DNA from 2 places in the Furfurilactobacillus curtus genome. Region 2 is predicted to be linked to the other one. Evidence: predicted binding sites of a transcription regulator. Region 2 holds the regulator's gene; the other holds the start of a gene.

The links. The regulator LexA, encoded in region 2, represses DNA repair genes until DNA is damaged. The targets are predictions, from matches to a motif close to CNAACANNTGTTNG.
Region 1: a site for LexA is predicted at 4,767-4,780, ahead of uvrB (excinuclease ABC subunit UvrB). Genes of this name have one in related genera too.

Annotation. Positions count from the first base shown of each region.
Region 1 is NZ_BAAHXU010000001.1:865,628-873,249, forward strand. It holds gene uvrA (excinuclease ABC subunit UvrA) at 1-2,614, opposite strand, end outside; gene uvrB (excinuclease ABC subunit UvrB) at 2,664-4,664, opposite strand; gene ACYQ0Y_RS04425 (phospho-sugar mutase) at 4,881-6,608, opposite strand; gene trxB (thioredoxin-disulfide reductase) at 6,962-7,622, opposite strand, start outside.
Region 2 is NZ_BAAHXU010000001.1:432,745-440,366, reverse strand. It holds gene ACYQ0Y_RS02305 (hydroxymethylglutaryl-CoA synthase) at 1-864, shown strand, start outside; gene ACYQ0Y_RS02300 (hypothetical protein) at 970-1,623, opposite strand; gene ACYQ0Y_RS02295 (nucleoside 2-deoxyribosyltransferase) at 1,911-2,351, shown strand; gene lexA (transcriptional repressor LexA) at 2,440-3,069, opposite strand; gene ACYQ0Y_RS02285 (DUF896 domain-containing protein) at 3,319-3,558, shown strand; gene ACYQ0Y_RS02280 (YneF family protein) at 3,653-3,877, shown strand; gene ACYQ0Y_RS02275 (ABC transporter ATP-binding protein) at 4,246-5,997, shown strand; gene ACYQ0Y_RS02270 (ABC transporter ATP-binding protein) at 5,997-7,622, shown strand, end outside.

The DNA.
Region 1 (7,622 bases), 430 kb from region 2:
CTAATAGGCGTTTGATGTCGTCGGTGTGTAAACCAGTCGTCGGTTCGTCTAGAATATAGAAATTGCGTCCGTTCGCCTTCTTGTGTAACTCTGACGCCAACTTCATCCGCTGCGCTTCTCCACCAGACAAGGTGGTTGCTGATTGACCAAGGTGAACGTAACCTAGTCCAACATCAACAATCGTTTGTAGCTTCCGTGTGATCTTAGGAATGGCGCCAAAGAAGGCCAACGCTTCGGACACTGTCATGTTCAACACATCCGCAATATTTTTACCTTTATAAGTCACTTCAAGGGTTTCCGAATTGTAACGTGATCCATGACAAACTTCACATGGCACATAAACGTCAGGTAGGAAATTCATTTCAATCTTCAAAATGCCATCCCCGTGACACGCCTCACACCGGCCGCCTTTTGTGTTAAACGAAAAACGCCCTTTTTGATATCCGCGGAGTTTGGCCTCATTTGTTTGAGCAAACAAATCGCGAATATCGTCGAAGACCCCAGTATACGTGGCTGGATTAGAGCGCGGCGTCCGTCCGATTGGCGACTGATCAATGTCGACAATTTTTTCAATGTTATTCACGCCAGCAATACTCTTGTACTTACCAGGCTTAGCAGAATTATGATTCAATTTCTGAGCCAATACTTTTTCTAAAATAGAATTAACCAATGTCGATTTGCCAGAACCAGAGACCCCGGTCACGACGGTTAATTCACCCAACGGAAAGCGCACGTCAATATCTTGTAAATTGTTCTCAGCAGCTCCTTTTAGGACTATCGCCTTACCATTGCCAGCTCGACGTTTTAATGGAACGGGAATGAAGTCTTTGCCGGATAAGTATTTCCCGGTTAAGGACTTGCGACTGCGTTCAACTTGCTTGGGGGTCCCTGCAGCCATCACCTGGCCGCCATTTTCGCCGGCACCAGGGCCAATATCGATCAAATAATCGGCGGCGCGCATCGTATCTTCATCATGTTCAACGACGATTAACGTATTACCCAAATCACGCATCTTCTTTAACGAGCTGATCAATCGATCATTATCGCGTTGATGTAAGCCAATTGATGGCTCATCAAGGATATACAATACACCCGATAAATTAGATCCAATCTGGGTCGCCAAACGAATCCGTTGCGCTTCGCCCCCAGATAAGGTACGCGCTGAGCGACTCATTGTTAGATAATCTAAACCGACATTTTCCAGAAACGATAAACGATCACTGATCTCTTTGACAATCGGTTCAGCGATCACGCGATTTTGTTCACTTAACTCAAGCTGTTTAAAAAATGGCACTTCGTCACCAATTGCCATGGCGGATACTTCACCAATGTGTCGGCCATTTACCTTAACCGATAAGGCTTGTCGGTTGAGCCGATAGCCGTGACACGTCTGACAAGTCAATTCTGTCATATACTGGCGCATTTGGTCACGAGTAAAATCAGAATTTGTTTCACGGTAACGCCGCGAAATATTGTTGATTACGCCTTCAAATTCTGCGTCTACATCGCGGACGCCACCGAAATCGTTCTCATAGTGAAAATGAAAAGACTTCTTAGAGCCATAGAGGACTAAATCACGCTGTTTTTTGGGTAAATCAGCAAAAGGCGTGTCCATATCAATCTGGTTTTGTTCAGCAAATTGAGCCAACATACTAGGATAATACATGGAACTGATTGGATTCCACGGTTCAATTGCCCCTTCTGCTAAGGTCTTTGTCTTATCTGGGACAACTAAGTCTTCGTCCACCTCAAGTTTCACACCTAGTCCTTCGCAATCAGGGCAAGCGCCTACTGGGGCATTAAATGAGAAGAGTCGCGGTTCTAGTTCACCAACCGTGAAACCACAGACTGGACAAGAATAATGTTCGGAAAATTGGAGTGGTTGTCCATCAATTATGTCGGCGGTCGCATAGCCGTCGCTTAGCCGCAACGCAGCTTCAAACGAATCAAATAACCGACTGCGACTGTCACTATCAGGACGAACAATCACCCGATCGATCACAATATTGATATTGTGATATTTGTTTTTATCTAACTCTGGCACCTCGTCAACATCGTACGTTGCATCGTCCACTTGAACGCGAACAAAACCCTCACGTTTAATCTTTTCAAAGATCTTAGCGTGTTGTCCCTTTTTACGGCGCACGACTGGCGACAAAATTTGAAGCCGGGTTCGTTCAGGCAAAGCCAGCACTTGATCAACCATCTGTTCAACCGATTGACTGGTAATGATCGTACCATCATTTGGACAAACCGGCGTCCCAACTCGGGCCCATAACAAACGCAGATAGTCGTTGATCTCAGTGACCGTACCAACTGTTGATCGCGGATTTTTACTCGTTGTTTTTTGGTCAATCGAAATAGCCGGACTCAACCCGTCAATTGAATCAACATCAGGCTTATCCATTTGGCCTAAAAATTGGCGCGCATACGCGGATAAACTTTCAACGTACCGCCGTTGCCCTTCCGCATATAACGTATCAAACGCTAACGAGCTCTTTCCTGATCCGGATAACCCGGTGATTACCACTAATTTGTCTCGGGGAATGGTCACGTCAATATTTTTTAAGTTATGAGCTCGTGCTCCATGAATCACAATTTTGTCATTTGCCATGTATACGTGTCCCGCCTCGTTAAAAATTCACTGTTGGTTGCTTACCACACTATTGTTTAGCTTTCAATTCCATGATGGTGTCACGCAATGTCGCTGCCTCTTCAAAATCAAGTTTCTTGGCGGCTTCTTGCATCTGCTTATTTAAGCCTGCCAGCATCGCATTTTGATCGGTCTTACTCATGTTGTCAAAATCATCTTCGCTAAGTGAGCTTTCCTTTTGCCCTTTTCCACTTGGCGTAACGACCGTAATGTTATCGCGGATGGCCTTCACAATTGTCGTTGGTGTGATGTGATGTTCTTCATTATATCGTTCTTGAATTGTTCGCCGCCGTTTGGTCTCATCGATAGCCGCTTGCATCGACCCGGTAATCGAATCAGCATACATAATGACGCTACCGTGAGCATTCCGGGCCGCTCGACCGATTGTTTGGATCAACGATCGTTCATTACGAAGAAAACCTTCCTTATCTGCATCTAAGATCGCAACTAGTGAGACTTCAGGTACATCGATTCCTTCTCGTAACAAATTAATCCCAACAAGCACGTCAAATTTACCTAGTCGTAAATCACGAATAATCTGTGTCCGCTCCAGGGTTTTCACATCACTGTGAAGATATCGCACACGAATGCCGAGGTCTTTTAGATAATCAGTCAAGTCTTCGGCCATTTTCTTGGTCATCGTGGTCACAAATGTTCGCTCATGTTGTTCGATTCTTTTGTTAATTTCTCCGACCAAATCGTCAATTTGGCCCATAATCGGACGAACTTCAATCGTCGGATCCAGCAATCCAGTTGGTCGGATAATTTGTTGGACAACCGTATCCGTTTGTTCATGTTCGTAATCTCCTGGTGTGGCGGACATGTATACGACTTGATTCACATGTTGCTCAAATTCATCAATCTTAAGCGGCCGGTTATCTAAAGCACTGGGCAGACGAAAACCATAATCGACTAGCATTTGCTTCCGAGAGCGATCCCCCTTATACATACCGCGAACTTGAGGCATGGTTACGTGGCTTTCATCCACAACCAGCAAAAAGTCTTTCGGAAAGAAATCCAACAGCGTAAATGGCGGTTCACCTGGTTGCCGACCGTCCATATGCCGTGAATAGTTTTCGATTCCGCTGGTGTAACCCATTTCACGCATCATTTCCATATCATAGGTGGTGCGTTGTTCGAGACGCTGGGCTTCCAGTAGTTTGCCTTGGTCTTTTAGGACCTTTAACCGATCATCCAATTCATTACCAATTGTTTCAATTGCATGATCCATAATGGCATCATTAGTCATAAAGTGGGTTGCCGGAAAAATCGTGACGTGATCCCGATCGCCCACCACTTCACCGGTCAAGGCATCAACTTCACGCATTCGATCAATTTCATCACCAAAGAATTCAATCCGCAAAGCGCGTTGATCTTCTGACGCAGGGAATACTTCGACTACATCTCCGTGCACTCGAAACCGACCACGTTGAAAGTCAATATCGTTACGTTCAAACTGAATATCCACCAATTTACGCATGAAGTCGTTACGTTCAATGGTCTGACCCACACGTAACGAAATGACGTGATCCTTATACTGATGAGGATCGCCTAAACCAAAGATCGAGGACACAGAGGCAACGACAATCGTGTCGTTTCTTTCTAAGAGTGAACTAGTTGCCGCATTACGTAGTTTATCAATTTCATCATTAATGGACGAATCTTTCTCAATGTACGTATCAGAGGATGGCACGTAAGCCTCAGGCTGATAATAATCATAATAGGAAACAAAATATTCCACTGCGTTGTTGGGGAAAAACTCCTTAAATTCACCATAGAGTTGACCAGCCAGCGTTTTATTATGCGACAAAACTAAGGTAGGCTTGTTCACATTAGCAATCACGTTGCTAATCGTAAATGTTTTCCCGGTCCCCGTGGCCCCCAGTAAAATCTGCGCTTTTTTCCCAGATTCAATCCCATCAGTCAATTGTTCAATCGCTTGTGGTTGATCACCTGTTGGTTGATATTTTGAAACAAGATCAAACTTCCGATCGGCTTGTCGTTCAATCATGGCTGTCCATCCCCCTTGCGTGAGTGGTTGTATTTCTTCTACTTTATTGATAATTCACAATTAAGTTGTTCATGGTAACATAGCGAAACTATTCTAGCATACCGAACATACTTTCGCACGCGATCCGGATCTCAAAACAGTGAAATTTTCACTTCACTGCTAAAAATAGCTTTGCGACAGTCGTTTGACCTCGCAAAGCTATTTTAACTGATCGACTCAATCAGCGACAAATGCATTGATTGCATCGACAAAATTTTGCAGCTTCTGATTAGCTGCTGATAACGTCGCACCATTCGTGCCGATATAGAACTTAATTTTAGGTTCCGTACCAGATGGGCGGACCGCAATCCAAGTGCCATCAACTAACCAATATTTCAAAACTTCAGCTTTAGGTAACGCCAGTGCTTCGGTATGGCCATCTGCGTAAGTCTTGATTCCACTAGCAATATCGTCTGTTGCAGCAACGTCAATCCCGGCAAAGTGCTTGGGAGCTTGCGTACGGAATTTATTGATAATTGCTTCGATCTTTTGTGGACCAGTAATACCTTCAAATGTTTGCTGCAATGTCTGTTCCCGGAAATAACCGTATTCGGCATAGAGCGCCTCTAAACCATCATAGAGGGTCTGTCCTTGTTGACGATAATAGGCCGCAATTTCGGCGAGTAGCGTTAAGGCCTGAATGGCATCCTTATCACGAACAAATGGCTTAATTAAGTAGCCATAGCTCTCTTCGAAACCAAACATAAAGGTATGATCGCCGGTATCTTCAAAATGTTGAATTTGTTCGGCAATAAATTTAAAGCCAGTCAATACATTGATGGTATCGATATTATAGCTGGCGGCAATTTTCGTGGCAAATTCCGTTGAAACAATCGATTTTACCGCCACCCCATTGGATGGTAGCGTACCAGCCTGTTGATTGGCCGCTAAAATGTAATGCAACATCAACGCGGCAATCTGATTACCGGTTAGCAGTTGGTAATCTCCGTTAGGTTGACGAACGGCTGTCCCCAGCCGGTCAGCATCAGGATCGGTCGCAATTAGAATATCTGCTTGATGTGCTTTACCTAATTTAATGGCCTCATCAAAGGCTTCAGGAAATTCAGGATTAGGAAAATCAACCGTCGGAAAATCGCCATCTGGCTCTGCTTGACTCGGGACCGTGATAAAGTTTTGGAATCCAGCGTTACGCAAAGCACGCTCCCCAGGCATTCGACCGGTTCCATGGAGCGGCGTAAAGACAAATGTCATATCCTTACCCTCTTCACTGGCCAAATCGTGATTAATGGTCACTGTGGCAACGTTATCCAAATAGGCCTGATCAACGTCTTCACCAATAACGGTTTCCAAGCCAGTAGTCATTAAGTTGGTCTCATCAGCGGTCGCAATTTCAAACAAATCGGTCACCTGACGAATGTACTGGGTAATTAAATCGGAATCCTTGGGTGGCATTTGGGCGCCATCTTCACCATAAATCTTGTAACCGTTAAATTGCTTGGGATTGTGACTAGCTGTGATCATAATTCCCGCAAACGTGTGTAGATGCCGAACTGTAAAAGATAATTCGGGTGTCGGGCGTAAGCCTTCAAAGATGTAGGTTTTGATGCCATGTTGGCCTAAAACACGTGCCGCTTCATGAGCAAATTCCGTGGAGTGATGCCGTGAATCGAAACTAATGGCCACACCACGCTTCTTAACATCTTCACCCAAAGTATCCATATAAGTTGCTAAGCCTTCTGTTGCTTGCCGTACCGTGTAGATGTTCATCCGATTAATACCAGGACCCATCACGCCACGCATGCCAGCCGTCCCAAAACTCATTGGTTGGTAAAAGGCATCTTCTAATTCTTCATCTTTGCCTGCCAAGGCAGTTAATTCCGCTTTTAAATGAGCTTCCAGATCGGTCTGAGCCGTCCAAGTCTGATAAGTTTCTTTCCAGTCCACAATCGCATCTCCATTCATGATGTTGTTTTCGTATGCGTTTTCAGTATACCGCATTAAGTCCCTCGCGCGAAACAAGCCAGACAATTCTATTACGATCTGGGCTTAAGCTACAAACGTCGGCCAATCAATCATTTGGGACAGCTGTAAAAGCTAATTACTTTTCGGATCAAACACATTAAATATATTCGTAATATCAAGGAATAAACCGGGAGACTAACGCTGGCTGGTTAGGTTCAAGAATCAGAGTCATGGAGATCGACAAATAAATTTTGCCCGAAAAAAAGAACACCGTGGTAAACACACGATGTTCCCCGCTAAATTAAATTGATAATCATTTTAAATGCAGCCAGTTATTAAACAACGGCGTGTTTGGCTTTCAAGTCTTCCAAATATTTGAAGACTTGTTGACCAGCCACCCCACCATCCCCAACTGCTGTGGTAATCTGGCGCAAATCTTTTTGGCGAACATCACCAATCGCAAAGATTCCCGGTACTTTTGTATGCATTTCGCCGTCCGTTGGAATCCAACCAATTTCATCAGTGATACTTAATCCATTAAATGGTGCTGTCATCGGTAAATTACCGACGTAGATAAAGACACCATCTGCGGACATTGTGGTGGTTTCACCCGTTTGATTGTTACTGAGTTCCACACCAGTTACCTTCATATCGTCACCGACAATTTTGGTCACTTCGGTGTTCCAGACAAACTCCATCTTTTCATTCGCAAACGCTCGATCCTGTGCAACCTGTTGAGCACGTAAGTGATCCCGTCGATGTACCACCGTCACTTTATCAGCTAATTGCGTCAGATAGATGCCTTCTTCGATGGCACTATCACCACCACCTACGACCACCACATGCTTATTGCGGAAAAATGCGCCATCACATACCGCACAGTAGGAAACACCGCGTCCCGAAAATTCAGTTTCACCTGGAATGCCAAGTTTGCGATACTGCGAACCTGTTCCAATGACAATCGCCTTAGCAGTGTACTCATCTGTGTCCGTTTTG
Region 2 (7,622 bases):
ACTCGGGCAATTGAGGTCAAAGAAGCCTGTTACTCGGCGACCGCCGCTTTACAGTTAGGCAAAGATTATCTACTTGTCCATCCCAAACGTCGCGTACTCGTCTTAGCAGCTGACATTGCGCGCTACGGCTTGAAGACTTCCGGTGAAATTACTCAGGGCGCCGGTGCTGTGGCAATGGTAATGAGCGAGAATCCGACAATTTTGGCGTTAAGCAATGAGAGCACATATTTAACCCGAGATGTGATGGACTTTTGGCGCCCTGTCTATGCCACGGAGGCCCGCGTGGATGGCCATTACTCCGCTAATATTTATATCGACTTCTTCCAAGATATTTGGCACCGATTCACGCAAACTTACCATCATCAATTGTCAGATTATCAGGCCCTGTTATTCCATTTGCCATTTTCAAAAATGGGGTTAAAAGCATTACGTACGGTTCTACCTGAAACCGACTCTGACAATGCTGAACAATTAACCAGTAATTTTGAACAAGCCCGAGTTTGGAATCGGCGAGTGGGTAATTTATACACAGGCTCACTTTACTTGAGTTTACTATCGCTCTTAGCAAATGGTGATCTAACTGGGGGCGCTTCACTGGGTTTATTCAGCTATGGCTCTGGCGCCGAAGGAGAATTTTTCACTGGGACATTGCAGCCCAATTATCGAACCGGCTTCAACCAAGTTGAAATTGAACAGTTGTTAGACATGCGGCACCAGGTAGATGTCCCAACCTATGAGCAAATGTTTTTGACGCAATTGCCGACGGATGGGTCAACCCAGTTGAATAATATCAGCGAGGATCCCAGTCGATTTGTATTGGCAGGGGTCAAAGAAGAACAGCGACAATATCGTGAACAAAACTAATCCTAAACACAATCTTGAATTCCGCGATTCAATGAAAAAATGAGCTAATTCCAGCTGTATAAGGAATTAGCTCATTTTTTAGGCTTAAGTTAAATCTAGCCATTTTTACTTTGTAAAATCTGTGACAGTCTGTCCATTTTTGGCACTGTAGAGAACTTTACCGTTTTGGTCCGGGCTAACCAAGGTGATTGTGTAATCAGCTTGCAGCGACTTGCTAACGTTGGCCGATGATTTTCTGAAATTCTCTGTTAGCGTTGGCCATTGGGCTTGTTCAGCTTGGCTTGGTGTTGCTTCCAACGCTTCTAATGCCTTAACCGTATCAGCATTAGTTGGCGTGATTGTATATGTTTTACTATCAGCCGCAAAAGTTACTTTCCCAAAATTGGCGAAAGCCGTTCCAAGTTGCTTGGTCATCTGCTGTTCAGCGTTAGAACGGGCAGCGCTTTTTTGTGACTCTGTTTCACCGTTAATTACAGTCCCAGTTGGATTAAACGTTGAGGCAGCCTTGGTTAATGAGGACTGTTGGGCTGCCTTCGTTTGCGAACTGGTTTTTTTCTGTGAAGCGGCAGCTTTTTTTGCTTGCTGTTGCGCTTCACGGTGCTGCGCTGGTAAATGAATCGCACCATACCCGGTAGCTAGAGCAAAAATAACCACTAAAAAAGTGGCAAACCGCCAAGTGTGATAACTCTGGACGGAATTGAGCAAATAAAAAATTGCCAAAATTAAGGCAATGCCACCGAAAACTGTTAAATAAATCATGCCAAATCCTCTTTCCGTAACTTTTGCTGAAATCATTTTAACATGTTCCTCCTTAAGTAAAAAGTGAACTTTTTACAAACAGGATTAGTGTGCCTGGTTAGGCAACCAGTTTATTGCATTTTAAAAGGAGCGGTTACTAACTATAATGTTCTTGAATTAGAACGATATTTGGTTTAATTAACACAAATTATTTTTAATTAGGTAAAAATAAAAAACGATAAAGTTTTAGTTTACGCTTATGTTCGTCTTTTGGTACAATGACTATACTAATTTTAGGAGGCAACACATTGAAATCAATTTATTTAGCGAGCCCATTTTTTGATGAAGAACAAATCGACCGGGTTAAGCGAGTTGAGCAAGCACTTGCTGATAATAAAACCGTTGGCGATGTTTTTAGTCCACGCTTATCACAATTTCCAGATTTAACATTTGGAAGTGAGGAGTGGCAAACAACGGCGTATCAGCATGATTTAAACCACCTCAATGCTGCAGATATGGTTGTCGCCGTTGCAGACTTTACCGATGATTCTGTCGACAGTGGGACCGCATTTGAAATTGGCTATGCGGTGGCCCAGGGGAAGCCAGTTGTGCTGCTACATGAAAAGTCAGGGCTTGTCAATTTAATGTTGATTCAAGGTGCAACAACTTATACAACGGATGCGATGGCCATTAAGACGCTAGATTTTAACGATTTACCGCACACGAGTTATACGGGTGATATTCAGTAAGCGAGCGGCGTTTTAAATGACAAGGAAACAAAAATCCTTCCATACGCGGAAGGATTTTTGTTTGGCTCAATTTTAGAAATAAGGCGAACTAATAGATTGCATCTCGGTATAGACCGACAACCTTGCCTAAGATCGTCACATTGTTTAAAATAATCGGCGCCATTTCATCATTTTCAGGTTGAAGCCGGTAATGGTCCGATTCCTTGAAGAAGCGTTTGCAAGTAGCTTCATTTTCGTCGGTCATGGCAATGACGATATCACCATTATCTGCATTTTGCTGGCGACGAACAATTACTCGATCGCCAGTTAAGATGCCCATGTTGATCATGCTATCCCCGCGGATTGTTAACATGAAAAGATCACCATCGTAGTCAGATAATTCTGGCGGGATCGGGAAGAAGTCAGTCGCTTCTTGAACCGCTAAAATTGGTTCACCAGCAGCGACAACACCAAGCAACGGAATTTCATTAGGCGTCGTTGAGACACCAAGTGCGATTAACCCATCATCGGTTAGTTCAATGGCTCTAGGTTTAGTGGGATCTTTGACGAGTAGCCCTTTTTTTTGTAAGCGATCGATATGACCGTGAACCGTTGAAGTTGAGGATAGGTCAACGGCCTCGCCAATCTCACGGACGGTCGGCGGATAGCCTTTCTCGCTGACCCGATCGTAGATGAAACGAAGGACCGCCATTTGTTTAGTTTCTGCATTCTTAGACATTTCTGATACCTCATTGGATTTTTTACGAACATTCAGTCCTAGCACGACGTTGCTGATTAAACCCAAGGTGGGTAGGAAGTTTGATCCCCTCAACACTTGCTGATACATCAAATTTAGCACATGAAAAACGTTGGGTCAAACAAATGTTCGGTCGGCAGCGAATCTTTTGGGAATTGTAGAAACCAAGCGTATAATGTATTTTAAAAGTTGAAGGTGGATGTTCCGATCCACTCGTAAAGGAGACCATCAATGGATGCAGAAAAACTGCGAGCACGAATTAACGAACTAGCCCACAAAGAGAAAAGTGAAGGACTGTCTGACGCTGAAAAAACCGAACAAAAGAAATTACGTCAAGAATTTCTTGCCAACTTTAGAAAAGCGTTTAAGTCACAAGTCGAAATGTTACAGGTGTTTGACGATGAAGGCAATGAAGTGACCCCTGAAAAAGTTAAAAAGGTTCAACGAGATAAAGGACTCCGTGATGATTAATTTAAGATCTTTTTATAGGTAAAGGGTTTTCAAGCGGTCCTTACTTGTGTAATATAGTTTGATGTAAATCATTATTGTAAAGGGGGGTATCTTGATGTCAACAGGGTTATGGATTTTGATCGTGATTATTGCCGCGATCGCCGGTGTAATTGGCGGCTTTTTCTTTGCACGCCGTTATATGCAAAACTACCTGAAGAACAATCCTCCGATTACTGAAGACATGTTGCGCAGTATGATGCTACAAATGGGGCAGAAGCCTTCTGAAAAGAAGCTGAAGCAGATGCTAGCAACGATGCAGGCACAGTCACGTAAGAGTTAATGTTATTGTAATTGATTAAACGGGCGGATTAATTTCTGTCCGTTTTTTTGTCTAGTTACACAAGCCTGTTGTCTGCGCCTAGCCCAGTCTTACCAGTTGGCCCAGATCGCCAACAGTTAAGTCTCAGCTAGTGCTCGACACCACCCAGCTTGTTTCACCTTGAGGCCTTTGTCTAGTTACACAAGCCTGTTGTCTGTGCCTAGCCCAGACTTACCAGTTGGCCCAGATCGCCAACAGTTAAGTCTCAGCTAGTGCTCGACACCACCCGGCTTGTTTCACCTTGAGGTCTTTGTCTAGTTACACAAGCCTGTTGTCTGAGCCTAGCCCAGAATGATTTCACCCTGGTCGTTAAGAAAGTAGGGATCACTTTGTCAATTTTTAGGAAATTAGCTTGGTATTTTAAGCAGGAACGGCGCCTTTATTTTTGGGGTGTGTTTGGTCTGTTGATGACGGCCGTTTTAGGAATTATTCCGCCACGAATTATCGGGAATTTAGTTGATTTAATGAATCGGAAACACTTGAGCGGCGGCCGTCTTACCCGTGATCTTCTCTTAATGACAGTTATTGCCATAGCATCATATGCCGCGAGATATTTGTGGCGGATATCGATTTGGGGTGGCGCAGCAAAGCTGGAAAAAACCTTGCGGGAACGGTTATACGCTCATTTCATGGTTATGGATACTGCCTTTTATCAGCGTTACCGAACCGGCGATCTAATGGCGCATGCAACTAACGATTTGTCCGCAATTCAGCGGGTTGCTGGAGGTGGCATTTTACAATTTGCTGATTCAATCATTACCGGCGGCACGACCCTGATTGCCATGATGGCGCTTGTTAACTGGCGTTTGACCATCATCGCGGTTCTCCCACTGCCACTAATTGCTTTGGTCGCTCGTTATCTGGGAACAAAGATTCATCTAGCTTTTGGTGAATCACAGGCGGCTTTCTCGAATTTGAACAATAAAGCGCAGGAAAGTATTGAAGGCATTAAAGTTATCAAGACGCTTGGACAAGAACGTGAAGATGAAGTTGACTTTGAACAACAAGTCACTAAGACGATTGCCATTAACCGGCGAACTAATTGGTTAGATGCGTTATTTGACCCGCTAATTACGGTGATTATTGGGCTGTCGTACGTCGCAACGATTATTCTTGGGGGACGCTATGTCACGACACAAGTGATCACAGTGGGACAACTAGTGACCTTTATTGCTTATGTGGGAATGTTGGTCTGGCCAATGTTTGCGATTGGACAATTATTCAATACGATGGAGCGGGGGAATGCCTCCTATGATCGGGTTAATTTCCTACTACATGAACGTTCAGAAATCATCGAGAACACTAACGGCGTTTCACAGCCAGCCCATGGCGATTTAAATGTGCAGATTAATGCATTTAGCTATCCCAATGATGAAGCTTTGCGCCTTCAAAATATTGATTTTCAACTATCGGCTGGGCACACTTTGGGAATCGTTGGTCGAGTGGGCGCTGGGAAAACGTCCATATTGAAGCTTCTCTTGCGTCAATTTGATCATTACGATGGTCAAATTGACTTTGGCGGGCATGATATTCGTGATTATACATTGGACGCATACATTCATGCTTTAGGTTATGTACCGCAAGATAATTTTCTGTTTTCCACATCGATTCGGGAAAATATTGCATTTGCCAATCCGGATATTGGTGACGACGAAGTCAGAGCGGCGGCGTACACAGCGGCGTTTGACGAAGATGTTATTGGTATGCCTGACGGGTATCAAACACAGGTCGGCGAAGAAGGGGTGTCATTATCTGGTGGGCAAAAACAACGGCTAGCCATTGCGCGGGCATTGGTTATTAACCCGGAGTTGCTAATTTTAGATGACGCGTTGTCAGCTGTGGATGCCAAAACAGAGGCGCAAATCTTAATGCGTCTAGGCGAGAAACGGGCTGATAAAACGACAATCATCGCCGCACACCGCTTGAGTTCGGTAATTAATGCGGACGAAATTATCGTTCTCGATGACGGAAAAATCATTGAGCGCGGGAATCACAACACCCTAATGGCGGCTAACGGCTGGTATAAGCGAATGTATGATCAACAACAACTGGCCGATTCAATTGGAGGAGGTAACGATTAATGGCTCAAAATCATCAGTCTGCTTGGTCCAAAAGCATGTCTTTGAAAGAGCAGCGCATTGTTATCAAGCGTTTATTACCGTATGCGGCTCCCTATAAATGGGATTTTATCTGGGCCATCATTTTTGCCTTTGCGGTTAGTTTGATTAACATTCTTTTGCCGAAGTTAATGCAGACCTACATGAACCAATACTTACGGGTTAATAATGCAGCATTACGTGTCGTCTTATTTTTTGCCGGTTTTTATTTTTTGGGTACGTTGATTAAAGCGATTTTTCAATTTGGCCAAGAGTTTTTATATGCAATGGGTGGGGAACGCATGTTAGAAAATGTGCGAGTTCAGCTCTTTCGCAAGTTACATCGATTAGGCATGCGCTATTTTGATCAAGTACCAGCTGGATCAATCTTATCGCGACTGACAAATGATACGATGTCTTTCCAAACGTTTTGGGCGCTATTTGCAGCTGCAATTGTGGCTTTATTTTCTGTCGTGACGTCTTTTTATGCGATGTATACCACTAATGCGCGCATTGCCTTGGTCGTGTTGGCATTCTTACCGTTCCTCGGTTTAGTGATTTGGTATTATCAGCATTTCAGCAGCCGGGTCTATCGAAGTATGAGAGAGCGTTTGAGTGAATTGAATGCTAAATTGGCTGAATCGATTACGGGGATTAGCGTGATTCAAGAGTTTCGCCAGGAGCGCCGCATGAACGCTGAATTTGATCAAACAAATGATGCTTACTTTGCGACTCGCCAAGCGATGATTAGCACTAATTCTCTCTTGCTGGGGCCAATTATTGACCTCTTGTTCGCTTTGGGCGAAGTTGCGGTATTGTGGATGTTTGGCATTAACGCACTCCATCATTTTGTTTTGGCGGGGACAATTTACGCGTTTATCCAATATCTCAATAATTTTTATAACCCAATGGCGAATATGATGGATTCGTTATCTGATTTTCAAGATGGCGTGGTGGCCGGATCGCGGGTGTTGAAAATTATGGATGACCAAACATATGCGCCCACTCAACGTCCCGTCGCAGGCGCGCATGTTACACGTGGCAAGATCGAATTTCGTCACGTTAATTTTAGTTATGATGGCGAACATGATGTCTTACATGACGTTTCGTTTACTGTGGAGCCAGGGCAAACATTAGCCCTAGTGGGTCACACTGGTTCGGGAAAATCATCGACCATTAATGTCTTAATGCGATTTTACGAATACGATTCAGGCGAAGTCTTGGTTGATGATCGCGATATTCGTGAGTATGATTTAGCTGAATTGCGGCAACAATTTGGGTTGGTTTTGCAGGATCCATTCATGTTTTATGGCGATATTGCTTCAAATATTCGCATGTTCGATGATTCAATTAGTGACGAGCAAGTTGAAGCGGCCGCCCGATTTGTCTCAGCCGACGAGTTTATCAATCAGCTCCCGGGAAAGTATCACGCGCGAGTGATCGAGCGCGGAAAGAGTTATTCCGGGGGGCAACGGCAATTGATTTCATTTGCAAGAACGGTTGCTCATGATCCCAAGATTTTAATTCTGGACGAAGCGACCGCCGATATTGATACGGAGACGGAAGCCTTAATTCAGGACGGCTTAGCTAAGCTACGGACCGGACGGACG